DNA from 2 places in the Cupriavidus sp. 291-E7 genome. Region 2 is predicted to be linked to the other one. Evidence: riboswitches for the same ligand, from Rfam matches in the RefSeq annotation. Region 2 holds a riboswitch; the other holds the start of a gene.
What was found. A riboswitch is a leader RNA that binds a small molecule or an ion and turns the genes downstream of it on or off. The one in region 2 is predicted to bind glycine.
Positions count from the first base shown of each region.

Region 1: it holds a riboswitch for glycine, as region 2 does, so the genes downstream of both, gcvT (glycine cleavage system aminomethyltransferase GcvT) here and AC3FLX_RS01750 (D-amino acid dehydrogenase) in region 2, are expected to answer to the same signal.

Region 1 covers NZ_JBYOJV010000007.1:168,001-178,605, forward strand. The annotation lists gene gcvP (aminomethyl-transferring glycine dehydrogenase) at 1-1,600, opposite strand, end outside; gene gcvH (glycine cleavage system protein GcvH) at 1,678-2,058, opposite strand; gene gcvT (glycine cleavage system aminomethyltransferase GcvT) at 2,172-3,299, opposite strand; glycine riboswitch at 3,388-3,516, opposite strand; glycine riboswitch at 3,538-3,625, opposite strand; gene AC3FLX_RS14480 (YMGG-like glycine zipper-containing protein) at 3,703-3,927, opposite strand; gene AC3FLX_RS14485 (UvrD-helicase domain-containing protein) at 4,214-6,301, shown strand; gene AC3FLX_RS14490 (response regulator) at 6,656-7,387, shown strand; gene AC3FLX_RS14495 (ATP-binding protein) at 7,392-8,687, shown strand; gene AC3FLX_RS14500 (ABC transporter substrate-binding protein) at 8,709-9,881, opposite strand; gene hemN (oxygen-independent coproporphyrinogen III oxidase) at 10,130-10,605, shown strand, end outside.
Region 2 covers NZ_JBYOJV010000001.1:378,852-389,456, reverse strand. The annotation lists gene cynS (cyanase) at 1-276, shown strand, start outside; gene AC3FLX_RS01795 (ArsR/SmtB family transcription factor) at 462-1,151, shown strand; gene AC3FLX_RS01790 (DUF6630 family protein) at 1,183-1,689, shown strand; gene AC3FLX_RS01785 (LysR family transcriptional regulator) at 1,723-2,718, opposite strand; gene AC3FLX_RS01780 (PepSY domain-containing protein) at 2,981-3,250, shown strand; gene AC3FLX_RS01775 (cytochrome b/b6 domain-containing protein) at 3,253-3,813, shown strand; gene AC3FLX_RS01770 (type 1 glutamine amidotransferase domain-containing protein) at 3,937-4,614, shown strand; gene AC3FLX_RS01765 (LysR family transcriptional regulator) at 4,620-5,534, opposite strand; gene AC3FLX_RS01760 (MFS transporter) at 5,820-7,136, shown strand; gene AC3FLX_RS01755 (M20 aminoacylase family protein) at 7,157-8,368, shown strand; glycine riboswitch at 8,431-8,529, shown strand; glycine riboswitch at 8,530-8,644, shown strand; gene AC3FLX_RS01750 (D-amino acid dehydrogenase) at 8,704-9,972, shown strand; tRNA gene AC3FLX_RS01745 (tRNA-Leu) at 10,094-10,180, opposite strand; gene AC3FLX_RS01740 (histidine kinase N-terminal 7TM domain-containing protein) at 10,271-10,605, opposite strand, start outside.

The sequences.
Region 1 (10,605 bases), on a different contig from region 2:
TCATCTCGCTGGTGGCGTTGAGCTTCATCGTGCAGGAGCCGAGCGGGATCATCGTGCGGTCGAGTGCCAGATCCTTGTCGGCCAGCGAACGCAGGTAGCGCAGCATCTCGTGTTCGGCGTGATGCGTGTTGAATACCGGATGCGCCAGGTATTCGGATTGACGCGCCAGCGCGGCCGGGAAGCCGTCACCGACCGACGCCTCGATCTTGTCGAAGTCGGGCACCGGCTTGCCGTGCGCGAAGATTTCCCACAGCGTGACCACGTCCTCACGCGATGCGGTTTCGTCGAGCGAAATGCCAATGCGCGAGGCGCCCACATGGCGCAGGTTGATGCCGCGCTGCGTGGCGGTGGCGTGGAAGGCATCGGTGTTGAAGCCGGTTTCCAGCGTCAGCGTGTCGAAGAACGTCGCGTTGACCGGTGCCAGACCCAGCGTCTTCAGGCCGGCGGCCAGCGTGGCGGTCAGGCGGTGCACACGTTGCGCAATGCGCTTGAGTCCCTGAGGCCCGTGGTAGACGGCATACATCGACGCCATGACGGCCAGCAGCACCTGCGCGGTACAGATGTTCGAAGTGGCTTTCTCGCGGCGGATATGCTGCTCGCGCGTCTGCAGAGCCAGGCGATAAGCCTTGTTGCCCTGCGCATCGATCGTCACGCCTACCAGGCGGCCCGGCATCGATCGCTTGAAGTCGTCCTTGACCGCCATGTAGCCCGCGTGCGGACCGCCGAAGCCGAGCGGCACGCCAAAGCGTTGCGAGTTACCCACGGCTACGTCGGCACCCCATTCTCCCGGCGCGGCGATCAGCGTCAGCGCCAGCAGGTCGGCGGCGGCCACCACCAGGCCACCAGCGGCATGCACCGCATCGGCAATGGCGCGGTAGTCGTTCACATCGCCATTCACGCCGGGGTATTGCAGCAGCACGCCGAAGGCATGCGCCTGCGCGGCGTCCGCGGCGGGGCCGACCTTGACCTCGATGCCCAGCGGCAGCGCGCGCGTGCGTACCACTTCCAGCGTTTGCGGCAGCACGTCGTCAGCCACGTAGAACGTGTTCGATGCGTGCTTGTTCACGCGCTGCAGCAGCGTCATGGCCTCGGCGGCGGCGGTGCCTTCGTCGAGCATCGACGCATTGGCAATGTCCAGGCCGGTCAGGTCCGTGATCATCTGCTGGAAGTTCAGCATCGCTTCCAGACGGCCCTGCGAGATTTCGGGCTGGTACGGCGTGTACGCGGTGTACCAGGCAGGGTTTTCGAAGATGTTGCGCAGCACCACGCCCGGCGTGAGCGTGTTGTAGTAGCCCTGGCCGATGAAGCTCTTGAGCACGCGGTTCTTGTTGGCCAGGCCGCGCAGCCGTGCAAGCGCGGCTTCCTCGGTCAGTGGCGCGGTGAACTCGCCCAGCGACATGCCGTCGCGGCGGCGGATGGCGGCGGGTACCACGGCATCGATCAGCGCGGTGCGGCTGTCGAAACCAAGGACCTTGAGCATGTGCTGCTGTTCGGCGGCATCGGGGCCGATATGGCGGGCGGCGAAGGCGTCGCGCGCCTCCAGTTCGGCCAGCGTGGGCCGTGCTTGGGCGGCTGCATTCATGGGAAGCGGGGCGTTCATGGCAAGGGGTCTCGTCGAGCGGGCGGCGGCAGGTGGTCGGCCTGGCCGCCGCGCGCGGCATCAAACTGTCAGCGCAATCAGGCGCCGACGCTGGCCTTGTAGGCGTCGGCGTTCATCAGGCCGTTCACGTCGTCGGCGTTGGCCGGCTTCAGCTTGAACAGCCACGCGTCGAACGCGTTGGTGTTGACCGATTCCGGCGAGGCCGAAGCGGCGTCGTTGACCGCGATCACTTCGCCGGCCACCGGCGCGTAGATGTCGGAGGCCGCCTTTACGGACTCGACCACGGCGAGCGCGTCGCCGGCGCCAACCGACTTGCCCACTTCAGGCAGTTCCAGGAAGACGATGTCGCCCAGGGCGTCCTGTGCGTGGTCGGTGATGCCGATCGTCAGCGTGCCGTCGGACTCAACGCGCACCCATTCGTGCGACTCGGTGTACTTCAGGTCAGCGGGGAAGTTCATGAGGTTCTCCGTCAATTCAGTGTGTTTCTTGTTTCAAGCACCCGGTCCGCAGCAGGTTGGGCTCGAGCGGACGGGTGGAAGGGCGACCGTTGGGTGTGAAGCCGGGCGATGCCTCAGCTCACGAGTGCCTTGCCATTGCGCACAAACGGCAGTTTAACCACAGTAGCGGTCAGTTTGCGGTCACGAATCTCGACCTGGACGTCGGTGCCGGGCACCACGTCCTTCGGCAGGCGGGCGAACGCGATCGACTGCTGCAGGCTCGGGCTGAACGTGCCGCTGGTGATTTCGCCGTCGCCGGCCGCGGTGATGACTTTCTGGTGCGCGCGCAGCACGCCGCCCTTGTCGCGCAGGATCAGGCCCGCGAATGTCTGCTTCTGGCCGCCGGCCAGCAGGGCCGATTTGCCGAAGAAATCGCGCTCGCTTTGCAGGTCGACGGTCCAGGCCAGGCCCGCGTCGAGCGGCGAGGTGTTGATGTCCATGTCCTGGCCGTACAGATTCATGCCGGCTTCCAGGCGCAGCGTGTCGCGCGCGCCGAGACCAGCCGGGCGTACGCCGGCGGCGGACAGCTTTTCCCAGATACCGGCGACGTTCTCGGCCGGCACCACCAGCTCGAAGCCGTCTTCGCCGGTGTACCCGGTGCGTGCGACCATCAGCTCGCCCATTTCCGGGTCTTGCACGACCAGCGCGTTGAACGGCTTCAGTGCATCGGCGGGCTGGGTGGAGGGGAAGGCTTGATAAACCTTGGCGCGTGCGTTCGGACCCTGGACGGCCACGATGGCCAGATTACCGGCGCCGGCCGGGGCCACGTCGCCACGGCGCGGCGTGATCGTCACGTCGCTGCCGGTGGCCGCATTGCGCGACCGGATCCATTCGATATCGCCGACGGCCGTGCTGGCGTTCACCACCAGGCGGAAGTGGTCCTCGGCAAAGAAGTAGACGATCAGGTCGTCGATGACGCCGCCTTTCTGGTCGAGCATGCACGAATACAGTGCCTTGCCCGCCGTCTGCAGCTTGTCCACGTTGTTGGCCAGCAGCCCGCGCAGGAAGGCGCGCGTGTTGGCGCCATGCAGGTCGACCACGCACATGTGCGATACGTCGAACATGCCGGCATCGGCGCGCACGGCGTTGTGTTCCTCGATCTGCGAGCCATAGTTGACCGGCATGTCCCAGCCGCCGAAGTCGACCATGCGGGCGCCGAGGGCGCGATGAATAGCGTTGAGGGGCGTGGCCTGGAGCGTCATGAATATCCTCGGGGGCGGTTCGAAAACGAAAAAAGGGTCATCCGCCGCAACGATCGGCGCACCAATGTGCAACCAATCCGCTGCGGCGGATGACCCCTCTGTCCTCGATACCTGAGAGATTACGGACCCTCGCTTGCGCGTAGGCTCCGTGCGCCCCTTCGGTGGACATGCTCACCCTGCATGGCAGTGGCGGATGTCGCTCTCCAGAGTGCGGCATGCATCGTGTGCATGTTGCATGCCGATCCGGTCGGTCCGTGGTGCCTGAGAGTTTTTGGGTAGTTCCCCTTCGGCGGCGCAGTCGCTGCGCGCTCTCCCGGCCGGATGCGCGAGAATGTACGGGACCGGTCTGCCTTTGTCAAACACACCTGACGCCGACGGCAGGTCTCGCCCCCAGGCCGGCGAATTAGCGGCGGTCCTTCGTCACGACGTTGCCGACCACGCCACCCACCGCGGCGCCGCCCAGCGTGCCGAGCGCGCTACCGTCGGTCAGTACGGCACCACCCAGCGCACCGGCGCCCGCGCCGATTGCCGTGTTCCGTTGTTTCGGGGTCATGTCCGCGCAGCCGGCAAAGCCAGCCAGCACGGCACCAATCAGCGCGACCTTGGAAAGTGTGCGAAGCGTCTTCATGATGGCTCCTTCTTTTCAATGGTTTGTCATCGTTTCGATGTGTTTGGTCTGGTGGTCCGAACCGGTCGCGCAACGCGCGAGACCCGCGCGGTCGTGCAAGGTAAGAGGCAAGCTCCGTGCCCCGCGTGCCCCCGCTTTACGATTGTTACCAGCCTGAAACGCCGCTTGTCGGACGCTGTCCGACACCGGGCTGAAAGACATGAAGCGCGTGTTAACATCGACGCCTTTGGCGCGCCGCGTCGCACGTGCGCCTTGATACATCCCGCCTGCATCGTTTCCCTGCCCCATGACCCACGGACTCAACGCCGCGCAATCCGAAGCGGTTCGCTACCTGGACGGCCCCTGCCTTGTGCTGGCTGGCGCCGGCTCCGGCAAGACGCGCGTGATTACGCAAAAGATTGCGCACCTGATTGAGGACAAGGGGTTCGAACCGCGTCACATCGCCGCCGTCACTTTTACGAACAAGGCGGCCAAGGAGATGCAGGAACGCATCGGCAAGCTGATGGAAGGCAAGACCACGCGCGAAGGGAAGCGCATTCCACTCAAGCAGCTGACGGTTTGTACGTTTCACTCGCTTGGCGTGCAAATCTTGCGCATGGAAGCCGAGCATGTCGGGTTGAAGCCGCAGTTCTCGATCATGGATTCGGACGACTGTTTCGGGCTCGTGCAGGAGCAGCTCGCCACCACCGACAAGAAGCTGATCCGCAGCGTGCAAGGCACGATCTCGCTGTGGAAGAACGGCATGGTCGATCCGGAGACCGCGCTGGCGCAGGCCGCCAATGCCGACGAGCATCAGGCGGCGATGGTCTATCGCAACTACGTGGCCACGCTGCACGCGTATCAGGCGGTGGATTTCGACGATCTGATCCGGCTGCCCGCCGAGCTGTTCGCACGCGATGAAGCCGTGCGGCTGAAATGGCAGAACCGCCTGCGCTATTTCCTGGTGGACGAATACCAGGACACCAACGCGTGCCAGTACCAGTTGCTGAAGCTGCTGGCCGGCGGGTCGCACCTGCGCGCACCGGCCTTTACGGCCGTGGGCGACGACGACCAGGCCATCTACGGCTGGCGCGGCGCCACGCTGGATAACCTGCGCCTGCTGCAGACCGATTTCCCGGACCTCAAGGTCGTCAAGCTCGAACAGAACTATCGCTCGACCGTGCGCATTCTCGAAGCGGCCAACGCGGTGATTGCGAACAACCCCAAGTTGTTCGACAAGAAGCTGTGGTCCGAGCATGGTATGGGCGATCCGATCGCGGTGCATCCGATGAACGACGAAGAGCACGAGGCGGAGTCGGTGGTGTTCCGGCTATCCGCGCACAAGTTCGAGCGTCGGGCGCAGTTTCGAGACTATGCGATTCTCTATCGCGGCAATCACCAGGCGCGGCTGTTCGAGCAGATCCTGCGGCGCGAGCGGATTCCCTATGTGCTGTCCGGTGGCCAGAGCTTCTTCGACAAGGCCGAGATCAAGGACATCTGCGCCTACCTGCGCCTGATCGCTAACCCCGACGACGATCCCGCATTCATCCGCGCCATTACCACGCCGCGCCGTGGCGTGGGCAATACCACGCTCGAAGTGCTGGGCACGTTCGCGGGCCAGGCCAAGGTTTCGCTGTTCGAGGCGGCGATGATGGGCGGTATCGAGGCCAAGCTGCAGCCGCGCCAGCTGGAACCGCTGCGTGTGTTCTGCGAATCGATGGTGCGGCTGGCCGACCGTGCCGCCAAGGACCCAGCGACCGTCGTGCTGGACGATCTGATGGAAGGCATCCACTACGAGGCCTACCTGTACGACACGTTCGACGAACGCCAGGCGCAGTCGCGCTGGACCAACACGCTGGAATTCCTGGACTGGCTCAAGCGCAAGGGCACGCGACCCGAAGCGGATGGCGAGGGCGAGGCTACCGGCTTCGACAACGCCGATGGTTTTGGCGACGAAGGCAAGAACCTGCTGGAACTGACGCAGACCGTGGCGCTGATGAGCATGCTCGAAGGCCGCGAGGAAGATCCTGACGCGGTAAGACTGTCGACGCTGCATGCATCGAAAGGCCTCGAATATCCGCACGTGTTCCTGGTGGGCGTGGAAGAGGGCATCCTGCCCCACACCCGCGAGGACGAAGACCTTGGCGACGACAAGATCGAGGAAGAGCGCCGCCTGATGTATGTGGGCATCACGCGCGCGCAACGCAGCCTGCAGATCAGCTGGTGCAAGAAGCGCAAGCGCGCGCGCGAAACCTATTCGGTCGAGCCGTCCCGCTTCATCGCCGAGATGAAACTGGAGGATGGCCCCGCACCGCAGGACGCGATGCCTGCCATGAGTCCGAAGGATCGGCTCGCCGGCCTGAAGGCGCTGCTCAACAAGCCTGCCGCAAGCTGACGTTGATACAAGGCCGACAAGACGCCGGAGTACAGCCTTACTACGATTGCCACCGCGTGAGAACGTCTCGGCGTTCCTGCGACGCACCGTGCCCGCCCTTCGGTTGCGGTGCGGCTGGGCGCATGCGAGCCCGGCTTCTTCCCTGTTGAACGCTCCCGGATGCGGCAGCACCGGGAGCGTATTTTTCTCCGGCCGGCACACAGCGCCAGCGCCACCACCTTCGTGGCACGGGGCAGGCCACATGTGGCCCTTTCCGCACGTATCAACTTTGATACAAAGCCGGCATCGCCTGTAATCTCCTGGCTGGTACATTGGCCGCTCGGAATTTCCGCGTCTTTCTTATTTCCACACCACATGGACCTGTCGCAAAACCTGCCCATCCGCCTGCTGATCGTCGACGACGATCCCCAGATCCGCACCATGCTTGCCGAATACCTGGCCACTTTCGGTATGGAGGCGGAAGGTGCCGAGGGTGGCACGGCAATGCGCGCAGCGCTGGGTACGCAGGAGTACGACCTTGTGATCCTGGATCTCTCGCTGCCGGGCGAGAACGGCCTGACGCTGTGCCGGGAAATCCGCGAGCGCAGCGACCTGCCAGTGATCATGCTGACCGCGCGCGCCGAGCTGGCCGACCGCGTGGTGGGTCTGGAGGTGGGCGCGGACGACTACGTGACCAAGCCGTTTGAAATGCGCGAGCTGGTGGCTCGCATCCACACCGTGCTGCGCCGCAGCCGTGGCGAGGTGCGCCGGACGACGCCCGCCGCTGGCGGTCACGAGATGCGTTTCGGATGCTGGCGCCTGAATGCGACGCTGCGCCAGCTCGTCGATGCCGAAGAGACCGTAGTGCCGCTGTCCAATGCGGAATTCCGCCTGCTGCTGACCTTTATCGAGAACCCGAACCGGGTGCTCGACCGCGAAATGCTGATCAACAATGCGCGCGGCCGCGACCTTGATGTGTTCGACCGCAGTATCGATCTGCTGGTATCGCGCCTGCGCCAGAAGCTGCGTGACGATCCGCGCGACTCGTCGCTGATCCGCACCGTGCGCGGCGAAGGCTACGTCTTCACCGGCAACGTGGAGCACTGACGGCATGGCTGCTGCGACGCCGCCGTCGGCTGACGGCGCATCGGTTGTGCGTCCGGACCCGCGCGCCGGCGAACCGGCCCGGCGCCGCCGGTTCAATTCGATGTTCATGCGGTTGTTCTTCGTGATGACCGCCATCATGCTGGCCGTGCACGTGCTGGGCGTGACCGTGATCGAGAGCGTGTTTCCACGCCCGGGATCGGAGCGCTACATGGAGCGCATGCGCCGGGCCGCCTCCGAAGCCGAAGCCGCCGGCCGGCTGCTGCCCGGCCCGCCGCCCAACCCGCTCGAAGGCGTGTTCATGCCCGACCATCCACCGGGCCCGCCGCCTGGCATGCGCGGCAATGAACCGTTCGACTTCGATGGCCCGCCGCTGCGTCCCGAAGCGTTCCGCGAACGCCGTCCTGGCGATTGGCCGCCGGGGCCGCCAAAGGGATTCCATATCCGTGGCATCTGGCCACCGCATCTGGGGTTGCTGTTCCAGCTGGCGGCCATCCTGATCGCGTCCTGGGTGGGCGCCCGCCTGCTGGCGCGGCCAGTGCAGCAACTGGCCAGCGGAGCCAACCGCCTGGCGCAGGACGTGCACGCGCCGCCGCTCGATGAAGACACCGGTCCGGCGGAAGCCCGCGATGCCACGCACGCGCTGAACCTGATGCAGCAGCGCATCCGCACGCAGCTCGCGCAGCAGTCGCGTTTTCTGGCCGCGGTTTCGCATGACCTGCGCACGCCGCTGACACGCATGAGCCTGCGCATCGAACGCGTCGAAGACAACGACGTGCGCTATCGGCTGCGCCAGGATCTGGCCGAGATGAACGGCCTGATCGATGCCACGCTGTACTACCTGCGCGAGCGTGACGATGCCACGGGCCCGCGCCAGCGCGTGGACGTGCTGGCCTTGCTGCAGGCCGTTGTCGACGATGCGCAGGAAATCGGGCAGGACGTGCGGCTGTCCGGCGATGCCGCGCCGCTGCTGGCCTATCCGACCGAACTCCGGCGCGCGGTGGTGAACCTTGTGGAGAACGCGCACCGCTATGGCGGCGCCGCGCACATCATCCTGACCGATAGCCCCGAGCGCGTGTCGATCGACGTCTGCGATAGCGGTCCCGGCATTCCGCCCGCGGAGCTGCAGCGCGTGCTGGAGCCGTTCTATCGCGTGGAATCGTCGCGCAGCCGCGCCACCGGCGGCGTGGGTATGGGCTTGTCGATTGCCGCCGACATCGTGGCGCGCCACGGCGGCGAGCTGAAGCTGTCCAATCGCCTCGAGGGTGGCCTGCGCGTAAGCATCACGCTGCCGCGCGCCTGAGATAGGCGGCGCGGCGCGCTGTCATGCTCGCTGCGGCAGGCCGCTCTTGCCGATCGCCGCCAGTTGCACGTACTGGGACCCCCGCAGCCCGCGCGTGAAGTCCAGCGTGAAATCGCCTACGTCGATACGTGCCTGAAGCGCGCGGCGTAATTCGGCCGTACCCGATGTCTTCATTCCCACGGCCGAGCGCACCAGCCACGCCGCGCCGATGTAGCCCGCTAGCGTGGCGGGCGAGGGTGGCTCGTCGAGATACTGCTTCATGCGTGCGACGTGTTCCTTCACCACACGTAGTGTCGATTCCTGCGGTCCCGGCGCAATTTGCGTGACGACCATGCCGCCCGCATAGTTGGTGCCGAGAATTTCGCGCGCGGCCGACGGACTCACCGCCGATAGTCCCACCAGAAAGCCGTACCAGTTTTGCGCCGCCAGCGCGCGGCCAAGACTGCCGTAGGCCAGCGTATCGCCCGCCACGATCACGGCGCCAGGACGGGACGATGCGATACGCCGCGCGCCTTCCTCCAGGTTGCCGGTCAGCACCACGGCGCGCGTCGACATGTCCTTTTCAAGCCGCGCCAGCCAGGGCGTGCCGACGCCGAGCGTGCCTGCCGCAAAGTCCGGCGATACCGCCAGCGCAATGCCGCCCAGCCCGTAGCTGCGCAACTGGTGAACCGCGGCATCGAGTTCGGCCTGGTAGTCGGCGCGGGTGAACCACACGTTGTCCGCAGCCAACGCCAGCCCCGACAGCGGCGCCACGATCTGCACGCCGCGCCGGGTCAGCTCGGGCGAATTGGCCAGCGTGGGCAGCAGGCTGTCGCCCGGCCCGAACAACACTTCGGCACGCTCGTTGTCAGCCAGCGCCGTGGCCTGCGCGGCGGCGGCGCGCGGGTTCGATGCGTCGGCATCGCGCACAACGTGCACGACGCGCAGGCCACCATTGCTGGCCGGCGATGCATTGAAGGCATCGAACATCACTTTGGCGCCTGCCAGATAGTCGCGTGCCTGATCGGCCTGCGGGCCAACCCGGTCAACCAGGTGGCCGACGACGAGCTGCCGGCGAAGCACCTGGCCAGCCGGCTGTGCAAAGGCGGGCAACATGGCGGCGGAAGAGAGTGCGCCGAGCATCCGCAGGGCGCGACGGCGGCCCGCGAACGCGGGCGCACAAGTGGGGATCGACTGCGGCAAGGCTGGGCGCATGGCAGTGAAGGTAGTCGGGTGGAACGCAGAAAGCGCTGCAGGCAGCGGAAACGGGCGGGACGACGTGGAGCCGGGGCCGAGACTATCGGCCCTTCATGACGCTTCCGTGACTTTCACCAGACTTGCAGCCCCCGCCTTCGCGGGGCTGGCAGGCGTACGGTTGCCGTGATTTTGATTGGCGTCAAAGTTTCACTACCGCGCGAGGCATAGCATCGGTCGTCACCCACGCCAACAAATCGAGTCCCCGCATGTTCGCCCCCAATTCCGACGTCGCCGGCACCGCGTTCGACCGCCGCGCACTTGCCGATTTCCGCAGCCTGGCCGGCCGTATCGATGGCAACGGCCCGCGCTATACCTCTTATCCCACCGCCGACCGCTTTCACAACGAAGTGGGCGATGCTGGCTATCTGCGCGCGTTGCAGGCCTGTCGCGCCGACACACCAGCGCCGCTATCGCTTTATCTGCACATCCCGTTCTGCGAGAACATCTGCTACTACTGCGGCTGCAACAAGATCATCACCAAGGACCACAGCCGTAGCGCGCAGTATGTGGATTACCTCTCGCGTGAGATGGCGATGGTGGCGGCACGGCTTGGCGAGCGTCGCGCCGTGATGCAGTCGCATTGGGGTGGCGGCACGCCAACCTTCCTCGATCCCGATGAAATGCGTCGCGTCATGGCGGCGCTGCACGAGCATTTCGTATTGCTGCCCGAAGGCGAGCACTC
Region 2 (10,605 bases):
GACCTCGGTGATGACGCTGTGCTGCAGCTGCAGACGATTCCCGTGCGCGGCAGCATCCCCGGCGGCGTTCCGACCGACCCCACGATCTACCGCTTTTATGAAATCGTCCAGATCTATGGTTCGACGCTGAAGGCCCTGGTACACGAGAAGTTCGGCGACGGCATCATCAGCGCCATCAACTTCCGCCTGGACATTCAGAAAGTGCCCGACCCGGATGGCGGCCACCGTGCGGTAATCACGCTCGACGGCAAGTACCTGCCGACCAAGCCCTTCTGATCAAGCCCTTCTGCCCAAACGCGCGACAAGCCCCGTCCTTCAGGGCGGGGAGGAGACATCGAGGACCCAGCCCCCGCAATACATGTCGCAAGCGCTTTAATGTTTTGCAAGAGGTTTAATCTCCAAGGTCACCCCCGCCACCAAACCGCCTATACTGCATGCGTCTCTTCACCCAGTGATGAACTATGGAATACGCTCCAGGCATCAGCCAGCTGGCTGGCCTGCTTGCCGACCCAGGGCGCGCGGCCATGCTGTGGGCCTTGATGGATGGCAGCGCGCGGCCCGCTGGTGAGCTTGCGTTGATTGCCGGGCTGTCGGCGTCGTCCACTAGCGGCCACCTGGCGCGGCTGTCGGAGGGCGGGCTGCTGGCGGTGGAATCGCGCGGGCGCAATCGCTATTACCGGTTGGCCGCACCCGAAATTGGGGTTGCCATCGAGGCACTGGCCACCGCATCGCTGGCCAGCCGGCCGGCGCGCATGCGCGCCGTGCCGGTTTCGCGCGCCACGCCACCGGCGCTCAGGCAGGCCCGCACCTGTTATGACCATCTGGCCGGGGAACTTGCGGTGGGTCTGTTCGAACGAATGTCGCAGGCTGGCTGGCTTGCCGTGGACGGCACGCGGGTCGACCTGACCGGCAACGGCGCACAGGCGTTGACGCAGCTCGGTATCGACCTCGATGCCACGCGGCGCAAGCGCCGTCAGTTCGCCTGCACCTGCCCCGACTGGAGCGAGCGCAAGCCGCATCTTGGCGGGGCGTTGGGCGCGGCGTTACTGGAAACCATGCTGGAGCGGGGCTGGATCGAGCCTACCCAAACGTCGCGGGCGCTGCGCGTGACGCCGCGGGGGCATCGTGAGATTGGAAAAATGGCCGCATGAACGGAGCATCCGGGCCACAAAGGAGCAACCGATGGCAATAGAACTGGACGACGACGCGCAGGACGCCGTGAGCCGGCTGTTTGCGCTGATCAATCTGGGAGACACCCAGCAGACCACGCGGCACCTGGCATTGTTCGAAGAGGCGCTGGAAGACGCCGAAGAGGACGACGCCGACGCCGAAATGCTGCTCTTCCAGATCAAGGAGATCATCGACTGGGAGGCGGGCTTCTATGTCGACTGGAAGGATGCCGAATCCTTCATCGGCTGCCTGAACCAGCTCTGCGAGCGCGTCGATCTGGAGATCGACTGGGGCACCGACGACCCCGAGGATGAGGATTTCCTGGAAGGCACGAGCGTGCCCGAGCTGATGGAACTTGCCACCGACCAGTTGCGCGTGGCCGGCTACACGCTCTGGAACTGGGATACCGGTGGCGACGCCTATGCGGGCTGGATCACGCGCAGCGAAGACGACGACGAGATGCTTGAGATCGCCGATACGCTGGCCTTCGACGTGCGCAGCGGCGACCAGCCCTACTGAGCGGCATCGCGCCTGAGAGCGACCCCCGGCGGCTCAGTCGAGCGTCAGGACCGTGGGCTCGCTGTCGTCCTCGGTCAGCGCCTCCTCGGCGTTCGGCAGCAACGTGCCATTCAGACGCGACATGGGGCGCCGCGTCTCCGGTACGCCCAGCGTTTCCTCCAGGGCGTTCAGGAACGCGCGCACGCTTGCGGGCATCAGCTTGCGCGCGGGCATCAGCACGTAGACCTTGAGCGGCGATGAGGAATAGCCTGGCAACACGCGCACCAGTTGCCCCTGCACCAGTTGTTCGTGCACGAAGCGCGGCGACAGGCGGGTGACGCCAAGCCCATCGACCGCCGCCTTCAGCCGGACTTCGGCGTTGTGCGTGCAGATACGCGGCTGCACGTCGAGCGAGAACGTCTCCACGCCGTCGCGCAAAAATTCCCAGTGCGAATCGTCCAGATTGCCGACAGTGGGCCAGCCTTGCAGGTCTTGCGGCGTGCGTGGCAGGCCGCGCTCGCGGATTAGCGAGGGCGCCGCGTAGTACGCGCGCTCGATCAGCACCACTCGCTTGCTGGCAAACGAGCTGTCGTGCAGGCCCGTATCCGTCATCACAAAGGCAAGGTCGTAGCCGTGGCGGATCAGATCGGGCTGTTCCCAGTTCATGTCGAGCTGGACGCTCAGCGCCGGATGCTGCTTGAGCAGACGGTTCACCGTCGGCGATAGATGCTGCGAACCCACTTCGTACGGCGTGGCGATGCGGATGGTGCCACTGACTTCGGCGCTGACCGAAGCCGCTTCGGCACTGATCTCTCGCAATGCGCCAAACAGCGGCGCCACACGGTCGTAAAGCTGCTGGCCACGCTGCGTCACACGCACGCGCCGCGTGGTGCGCTCGAACAGGCGCACGCCAAGCTGCCCTTCCAGGCGTGCCACCCCGGCACTCGCCGATGACTTGGGGACTTCCGCGAGTTCGGCCCCCTGTGTGAAGCCGCCGCCTTCCACCACACGGCAGAAAATTTCCCAGTCCTTCCAGTCAATCGTTTTCATGCGAAACCCTTCGATGCGAGGCATCGGGAAAACCCTTACCCGATGGGCCGCGATTGTCCCACATCACGAACAATGATGAAGTCCACGTTCAGCGTAGGGACATTACGGAGGAGTGACAGCGACATTACATCTGCGGCCGCAGTGCGCTTAAAACCACGAATGCCCCACGGCTCACCGGGAAAACCAACATTGAGAATCAATCTCAATAGACTCTAGGATTCATAGCATTCGCCCTGATGGGCTTTAGACGAGGAGTTGAGCCATGTTCAAGAAGATCGCCGCCGTTGCTGTCGCAGGTCTGTTCTCAACCGCCGCATTCGCAGGCGCCAACTGCACCAAGCATCCCAAGTCCGACTGGATGCCCGAGGCGGACGCCAAGGCCAAGATCGCGGCCCAGGGCTACAACATCAAGAAGTTCAAGGTCGACGGCAACTGCTACGAGATCTACGGCACCACCAAGGACGGCAAGAAGGCCGAGATCTACTTCGACACCAAGACGCTGGACATCGTCAAATCGGAAATCGAGAAGTAAGCATGGCAACCCCCGCGGATCGCGTGCACCACCCTGACACGGTTCGCGTGTGGGATCTGGCCGTCCGCTTCACGCACTGGAGCGTGGCGGCCATCGTTCTCTATGACCTGGTCGATGATTCCGGCGACCAGTTGCATCGCGTGCTCGGCTACGTCGCGGCGGGCCTGGTGCTGTTCCGCATTCTGTGGGGCTTCGTCGGCACCGAGCATGCGCGTTTCAGTGCCTGGCTGCCGCGTCCCGCCGGCGTGCTGGCCTACGGCCGTGCGCTGCTGCGCGGCCGTGCGCCACGGTTCATCAGCCACACACCGCTGGGCGCCGTCATGATGCTGGCGATGTGGGTGCTGATCCTGTCGCTGGCCATCACGGGCTGGATGTCCCGGCTCGATCCGTTCTGGGGCGAAGACTGGCCCATCGACATTCATCGCTGGCTGTCGAATACGCTGCTTGGCCTTGTGGCCGTGCATGTCGTGGCGGCCATCGCCATGAGCGTCAAGGGCCGCGAAAACCTGATCGTCTCGATGATCACGGGCTACAAGCGACGCAAGCGCGACTACGGCAAATGATTGGGGCGCCGCCCGATTTTCGGACTTTCAATTTCGACCTACCCGGATACGGAACCGGTGACTAGGATTGATGCCATCGCCGGCGTCATCCGGCCGCTGGCGTCACCGCACCGGAGAACGAGAATGAAGATCCTGATGGTACTCACCTCGCACGACACGCTCGGCAATACGGGCAAGAAAACCGGCTTCTGGCTGGAGGAATTCGCGGCGCCCTACTACGTGTTCAAGGACGCGGGCGTGGACGTTACGCTGGCAACGCCCAAGGGCGGCCAGCCACCCATCGACCCCAAAAGCGACGAACCCGATTTCAAGACGGATTCCACACGCCGCTTTCAGGGCGACCCCGCTGCGCAAAAACACCTGGCCACCACGCTGACGCTCGACCAGGTCAAGGCCGACGACTTCGACGCGGTCTTCTATCCCGGCGGGCATGGCCCGCTGTGGGATCTGACCGATGACAAGCGCTCCATTGCATTGATCGAGGCATTCGATCGCGCGGGCAAGCCGATGGCGCTGGTGTGCCACGCGCCCGGCGTGCTGCGCTACGTCAAGCGTGCGGACGGAGAGCCGCTGGTGAAGGGCCGCAAGGTCACCGGCTTCACCAACACCGAGGAAGAAGCCGTGCAGTTGACCAATGTGGTGCCGTACCTGGTGGAGGACGTGCTGAAGCAGAACGGCGCCCAGTTCTCGCGCACCGATGACTGGGGCAGCTATGCGGTGGTGGATGGTCTGCTGGTGACGGGGCAGAACCCCGCATCATCGGAAGCCGGCGCGCATGCGTTGCTGAAGCTGCTGAAGTAATCGCACTAGCGGGTGCGGCGCGGCTTTGCAGCGTGCCGCACCTCGCGCGTGAATTGCGCGCAGGCATGCGTCATCATGTCTTCGGACCGATAGACCAGGAACACTTCGAAATCGGGCAGTTCATCCAGGATGGGCAGCCGCACCAATGCCTCCGGGTCCAGCTTCAATGGCCCCGTGCCATCGAATACGTATTTCGACCAGACGCTGATCAGGTCGGTCTTGGTCGCCAGTTGCAAACCCAGCAGGTTCGACGCGCTTTGCACGATGCGCTTGGGCATGTCCAGCCGGTGCAGCCGCATCAGGCTGGCGAGCGGACTGCCCGGATCGTCGAGCGGATCGAGCGTCAGCCAGTCGGCATCGAGCAGCGCGCGCAGACGCCGGGCGCGGCGCAGCGGATGACCGGGCCGCACGGCCAGTCCCATGCCGACTGAGAACAAGGGCTCCCACTGCATGCCACCGCCGCCTGGGCCGCCGTTGGTCGAGATCAGCCCCAGGTCGAGCCGCCCTTCACGCAACCCCTCCATGATCTGTTGCGGCCGCAGTTCCTGCGCGCGAAGCGTCACGTTCGGATAGCGCTGCCGGTAGGCCGCCACGGCGTCCGGCAATGCGCCGCTCGATGCCACCGCCGTAAAGCCGATATGAAGCTGCGCCTCGGCGTGGCCGCGAATCGATTCGATGTCTTCCAGCGCATGCCGCAGCTCCTGCTCCACCACGGTGGCGCGCCGAACCAGCGCCAGGCCGTAGGCCGTCAGGCTCACGCCGCGCACCGAGCGCGACATCAGCGTGACACCCAGCTCACGTTCAAGCTCGGCAATCGCTTTCGACAGCGCCGGCTGGGACGTATGCAGGCTGCGCGCGGCCTCATGCATGCTGCCGTGCTGGGCTACCGCCAGCAGCACGCGCAGTTGTTGCAGCTTCATCGGGGTTTCTCCTGATCGCCCGTTTCCCCCATGCCTTGCCGTGGTGCGCGCGTGCGCATTTGCCGTGCACGCCACCTGCGAATGCGCCGCGTAGGTACTAGTCCTGATGGCATGCGGCCGGGGTTGATGACGGTGATTCCATTTCGTTATCACGATGACAATAAATGATTTTCGGTGCGCTGTGTTTGCCGGAATACTCCATCGCCAAGGACGTACGACTTAAGCGATGGATGCCGGGAAGAACGGCTCCACGATTTTCGAAACCCGGTTCGTGGAGCCCCCGACATGAACAACGCAACCTTGCCCGCCGGCACACCGCTGTCCGCTGACGTAGCCGCGGCGCCCGCCGTCCATGCCGCACGGCCAAGCCAGTTCCGCCTCATCGCCGCGTGTTCCATCGGCAACGCGCTGGAGATGTTCGACTTCACGGTCTACAGCTTCTTCTCGCTGCTGATCGGCAAGCTGTTCTTTCCTTCGGATAGTCCGTACGGGTCGCTGCTACTCGCCGTCGCCACGTTCGGCATCGGCTTCGTCATGCGTCCGCTGGGCGGCGTGGTGATCGGCAACTATGCGGATCGCCGTGGTCGCAAGGCGGCCATGACGCTGACGATCGGGCTGATGGTGATCGGTACGTTGTGTATTGCGCTGGCACCCACGTACGCCACGGCGGGCGTGTGGGGATCGTTGACGATCCTCGCGGGCCGCCTGCTGCAGGGCTTTTCGCTTGGCGGCGAGATCGGCGCGTCTACCGCGATGCTGATGGAAGGTGGCGACGTGAAAAGCCGTGGCTGGCGCGTAAGCTGGCAAATCGGCAGCCAGGGTATTTCCGCGCTGGCCGGCGCTGCCACCGGCGCCACGCTCTACGCGCTGCTGTCCACCGACGCGCTGGAAAGCTGGGGCTGGCGTGTGCCGTTCCTGCTGGGCCTGTTGATTGCACCCGTGGGCCTTTACATCCGCGCCAATCTCGATGAAACGCACGAGGCCGACGCGCACGCGCCAAGCCCCGTCGGCGAACTGTTCCGACGCCATGCCGGCAAGGTGGTGCTCGGCATTCTGGCCGGAACCGCGGGCACGGCGACGATGTACCTGGTGGTGTTCTTCATGCCGACGTACATGATTCGCGTGCTGCATATGCCGGCGTCGCTGTCGTATCTGTCCGGCTGTGTCACGGGCGTCACGCTGCTGGTCGTCTCGCTGGCCGCCGGCACGCTGGCGGACCGGCTCCCCCGGCGCAAGCCGCTGGTTGCCGGATCGCTGCTGTTCAGCCTGATCGCCGTCTATCCCGCGTTCTGGCTGATGAACCACTACCCAAGCGTGCCGTTGGTGCTGTGCCTGTCCGCCCTGCTCACGGCCAGCATCAACCTCGGCACCACGCCACTGTTCCTGATGCTGCTGGAAATGCTGCCGGCCGGCGTACGGGCGACTGGCCTGGCCGTGATCTATAGCGTGGGAGTCACCGTGTTCGGCGGCTCGTCGCAATTCATCGTCACCTGGCTGCTGGCAAAGACCGGCAACCCGATGTCACCGGCCTTCTACATGATGGCGTGCGGGGTACTGGCGTTGACCGCCGTGCTGCGCATTGCCGAGAAACGCGAACACTGAACCTCTGCGAGACCGAAACCATGACCCGCGAACCGACCCTGACGCCGTTCCAGCTCCTGCCGCACCTGCTGCCCGCCATCGACACCGAAACCTTCGTCGATATCCGCCGGCAGATTCACGCCCAACCCGAGCTTGGCTTCGAAGTAGGCGCCACCAGCCGGCTGGTGGCGACGCTACTGGAAAGCTGGGGCTACGACGTGCACACCGGCATCGGCAAAAGCGGCGTGGTGGGGCAACTCAAGGTGGGCAATGGCACACGGCGGCTGGGCATTCGCGCCGACATGGATGCCTTGCCGATTGTCGAAGCCACGGGCCTGCCCTACGCCAGCAAGACGCCTGGGCGCATGCATGCATGCGGTCACGACGGACACACCGCGATCCTGCTGGCCGCGGCCAAGGCGCTGGCCGATTCGCGCAGCTTCGACGGCACGCTGAACCTGATTTTCCAGCCCGACGAAGAGAACCTGTGCGGCGCGCGCGCGATGATCGACGATGGCCTGTTCGAGCGTTTTCCGTGCGACGCCGTGTTTGCACTGCACAACATGCCCGGCGTGCCCGCCGGATCGTTTCGCGTGCTCGAAGGTCCGGTGAGCCTATCGTCCGACGTTGCCGACGTCACGATTCGCGGCGTTGGCGGCCACGGTGCGATGCCGCATCGATCGAAGGACCCGATCGCGGCATCGGCCGCGATCATCACGGCACTGCAGACCGTGGTGGCGCGCAACGTCGCGCCTGACGACACCGCCGTGGTTTCGGTCGGCTTCATCCACGCCGGTGCCACGCACAACGTGATTCCCGAAGAAGTCAAAATTGGCCTGAATGTGCGCGCCGCGCGCCCCGAAACCCGCGCACTGGTGGAAGCACGCATCTACGAGATCGTGAGCCTGACCGCGCAGGCACACGGTGTGACGGCGCAGATCGACTATCGCCAGCTCACACCGCCGATGGTCAACGCGGCGGCACCCACGGCGCTGGCGCAGGAAGTCTGCACGGAACTCGTTGGCGCGGATCAGGTGGTGACGCACGCACCCAAGGGGCTGAACGGCAGCGAGGACTTCGCATGGATGCTCAATGCCGTACCGGGCTGCTACCTGATCCTCGGCAACGGCGAGGGCGAGTTCGGCGGCTGCATGGTGCACAACCCCGGCTACGACTTCAACGACCAGGTATTGCCGCTCGGTGCCGCCGCCTGGGTGCGGCTGGCGCAACGCTTTCTGACTGCCCAGCCCTGACCATGCTGGAAATCCCGATAGCGGATTCCTGAAGTTCTGTGGCATAGTTGCCACCGCTGTATCCCGCGATCTCGGGAGAGTCCGTGCCTGCCATCAGGCAGCACGGCGCCGAAGGAGCAACCGCCCCGGAAACTCTCAGGCAAAAGGACCGGTATCGCCAGTGCACTCTGAAGAACCCCCGGCTTGTACGTCGGCCGGTGGTACCGAAGGAGCAAGCGATGCCCGTTTTTTCACGCGGCATTGCGAATCTCTCAGGTCAAGGACAGAGGGGGCGTCCGCGTAGCGCATGGTGCGCCGTGGACTGCCACCCCATGACGTCCTGGAAGACCTTCCACATGAAAACCATTGCAGTGATCGGCGGCGGTATTACCGGCGTCACGACCGCTTACGCCCTCTCCAAACGCGGCTTCTCCGTTACGCTGTTCGAGCGGCATCGCTATGCCGCGATGGAAACGTCCTTCGCCAACGGCGGGCAGTTGTCGGCATCGAATGCCGAAGTCTGGACGCACTGGTCCACCCTGGCCAAGGGCATCAAGTGGATGCTGCGCGCCGATGCACCGTTGCTGGTGAACCCGCGCCCCTCGTGGCACAAGTTGAGCTGGTTTGCCGAATTCATCGCGTCGATTCCGCACTACCGTGCCAATACGGTCGAGACGGCACGGCTGGCCGTTGCGGCACGCGAGCACCTGTTTGCCTGGGCGCAGGCCGAAGGCATCGACTTCGACCTGAAGCAGCGCGGCATCCTGCATATCTATCGGGACAAGTCGGGGTTCGAACATGCCGGCCGCGTGTCGAAGCTGCTGGCCGATGGCGGGCTGGAACGCCGGCCGGTCACGCCGGAAGAGATGCGTGACATCGAGCCGACTCTGGCCGGCACCTACTACGGCGGCTACTACACCGAGAGCGATTCCACCGGCGATATCCACAAGTTCACCAGCGGACTGGCCACTGCGATCCGGCGCCTGGGCGTGCAGACGCTGTACAACCAGGACGTGCGTTCCGTATCGACCACTGGCAGGCGCGTGACCGTGGTATCGGCGGAAGATAACCTGCCGACGTCGCGCGACTTCGACGGCGTGGTGATTTGCGCGGGCGTAGCCAGCCGCGGCTTTGCCCGGCAGCTTGGCGACCGCGTCAACATCTATCCGGTCAAGGGCTACTCGATCACCGTGAATCTGAACGATGCCGAAAGCCAGGCGAGCGCGCCGACCGTGAGCCTGCTCGACGACGAGACCAAGCTCGTGACCAGCCGTCTGGGTGTGGACCGGTTCCGCGTGGCCGGCACGGCCGAGTTCAACGGCGTCAACCGCGATATCCGCGCCGACCGTATTCGTCCGCTGATCGACTGGGTGCAGCAGTGCTTCCCGGGCGTGAGCACACGCAGCGTGGTGCCCTGGGCCGGGTTGCGCCCGATGATGCCGAACATGATGCCGCGCGTTGGGCGTGGGCATGCGGCCAACGTGTTCTACAACACGGGGCATGGGCATCTGGGCTGGACATTGTCGGCGGTGACGGCCGAGATGGTGGGCGATGTGGTGCGGCAGGCGGTGCCGCAGGACGGGTGCGTGGCCGTTGGCGGAGGCGCAAGCGGCGTGGCGGCTTGAGGCGCTGACCCTCTCGCCCGGCCCCTCTCCCGCGCAGCGGGAGAGGGGAGAACTCCCGACGCTGCATCGATGGCCTGGCCAAAATGAAAAAAGCCCTGCTCAATGAGCAGGGCTTTTGAATTGGTGCCCAGAAGAGGACTCGAACCTCCACAGTGTTGCCACCGCTAGGACCTGAACCTAGTGCGTCTACCAATTCCGCCATCTGGGCTTCGTTTCGCTGCATTGCTGCTGCGACGCGAGCCGCGAATTCTACAGAAGCTTTCGGAATTTGCAAGCCCTTTTTCAACCGGCCTCGATATCAACTGTTCTGCACCCCCAGATACACGCTGGCGTCGAGCACATAACGATTCCGGCCAGCACGCTTGGCGCGGTACATCGCACTGTCGGCGCGATGCAGCAGCGGCTCCAGCCGCGCGGCCTCCGGTACCGCGCACACGGCGCCCACGCTGATCGTCACATACGGCTGCACAGGCGTGCCGTTGTGCGGAATGCCAAGTTCGCGCACGGCCGCCACCATGCTGCGCGCAATGCCGCGCGTTTCTTTCATCGAGGAATCGGGCAACACCACGGCGAATTCCTCGCCGCCAAGGCGCGTGCAGAACTGCGCGCCGCGCAGTACGCCAGTCAGCGCCG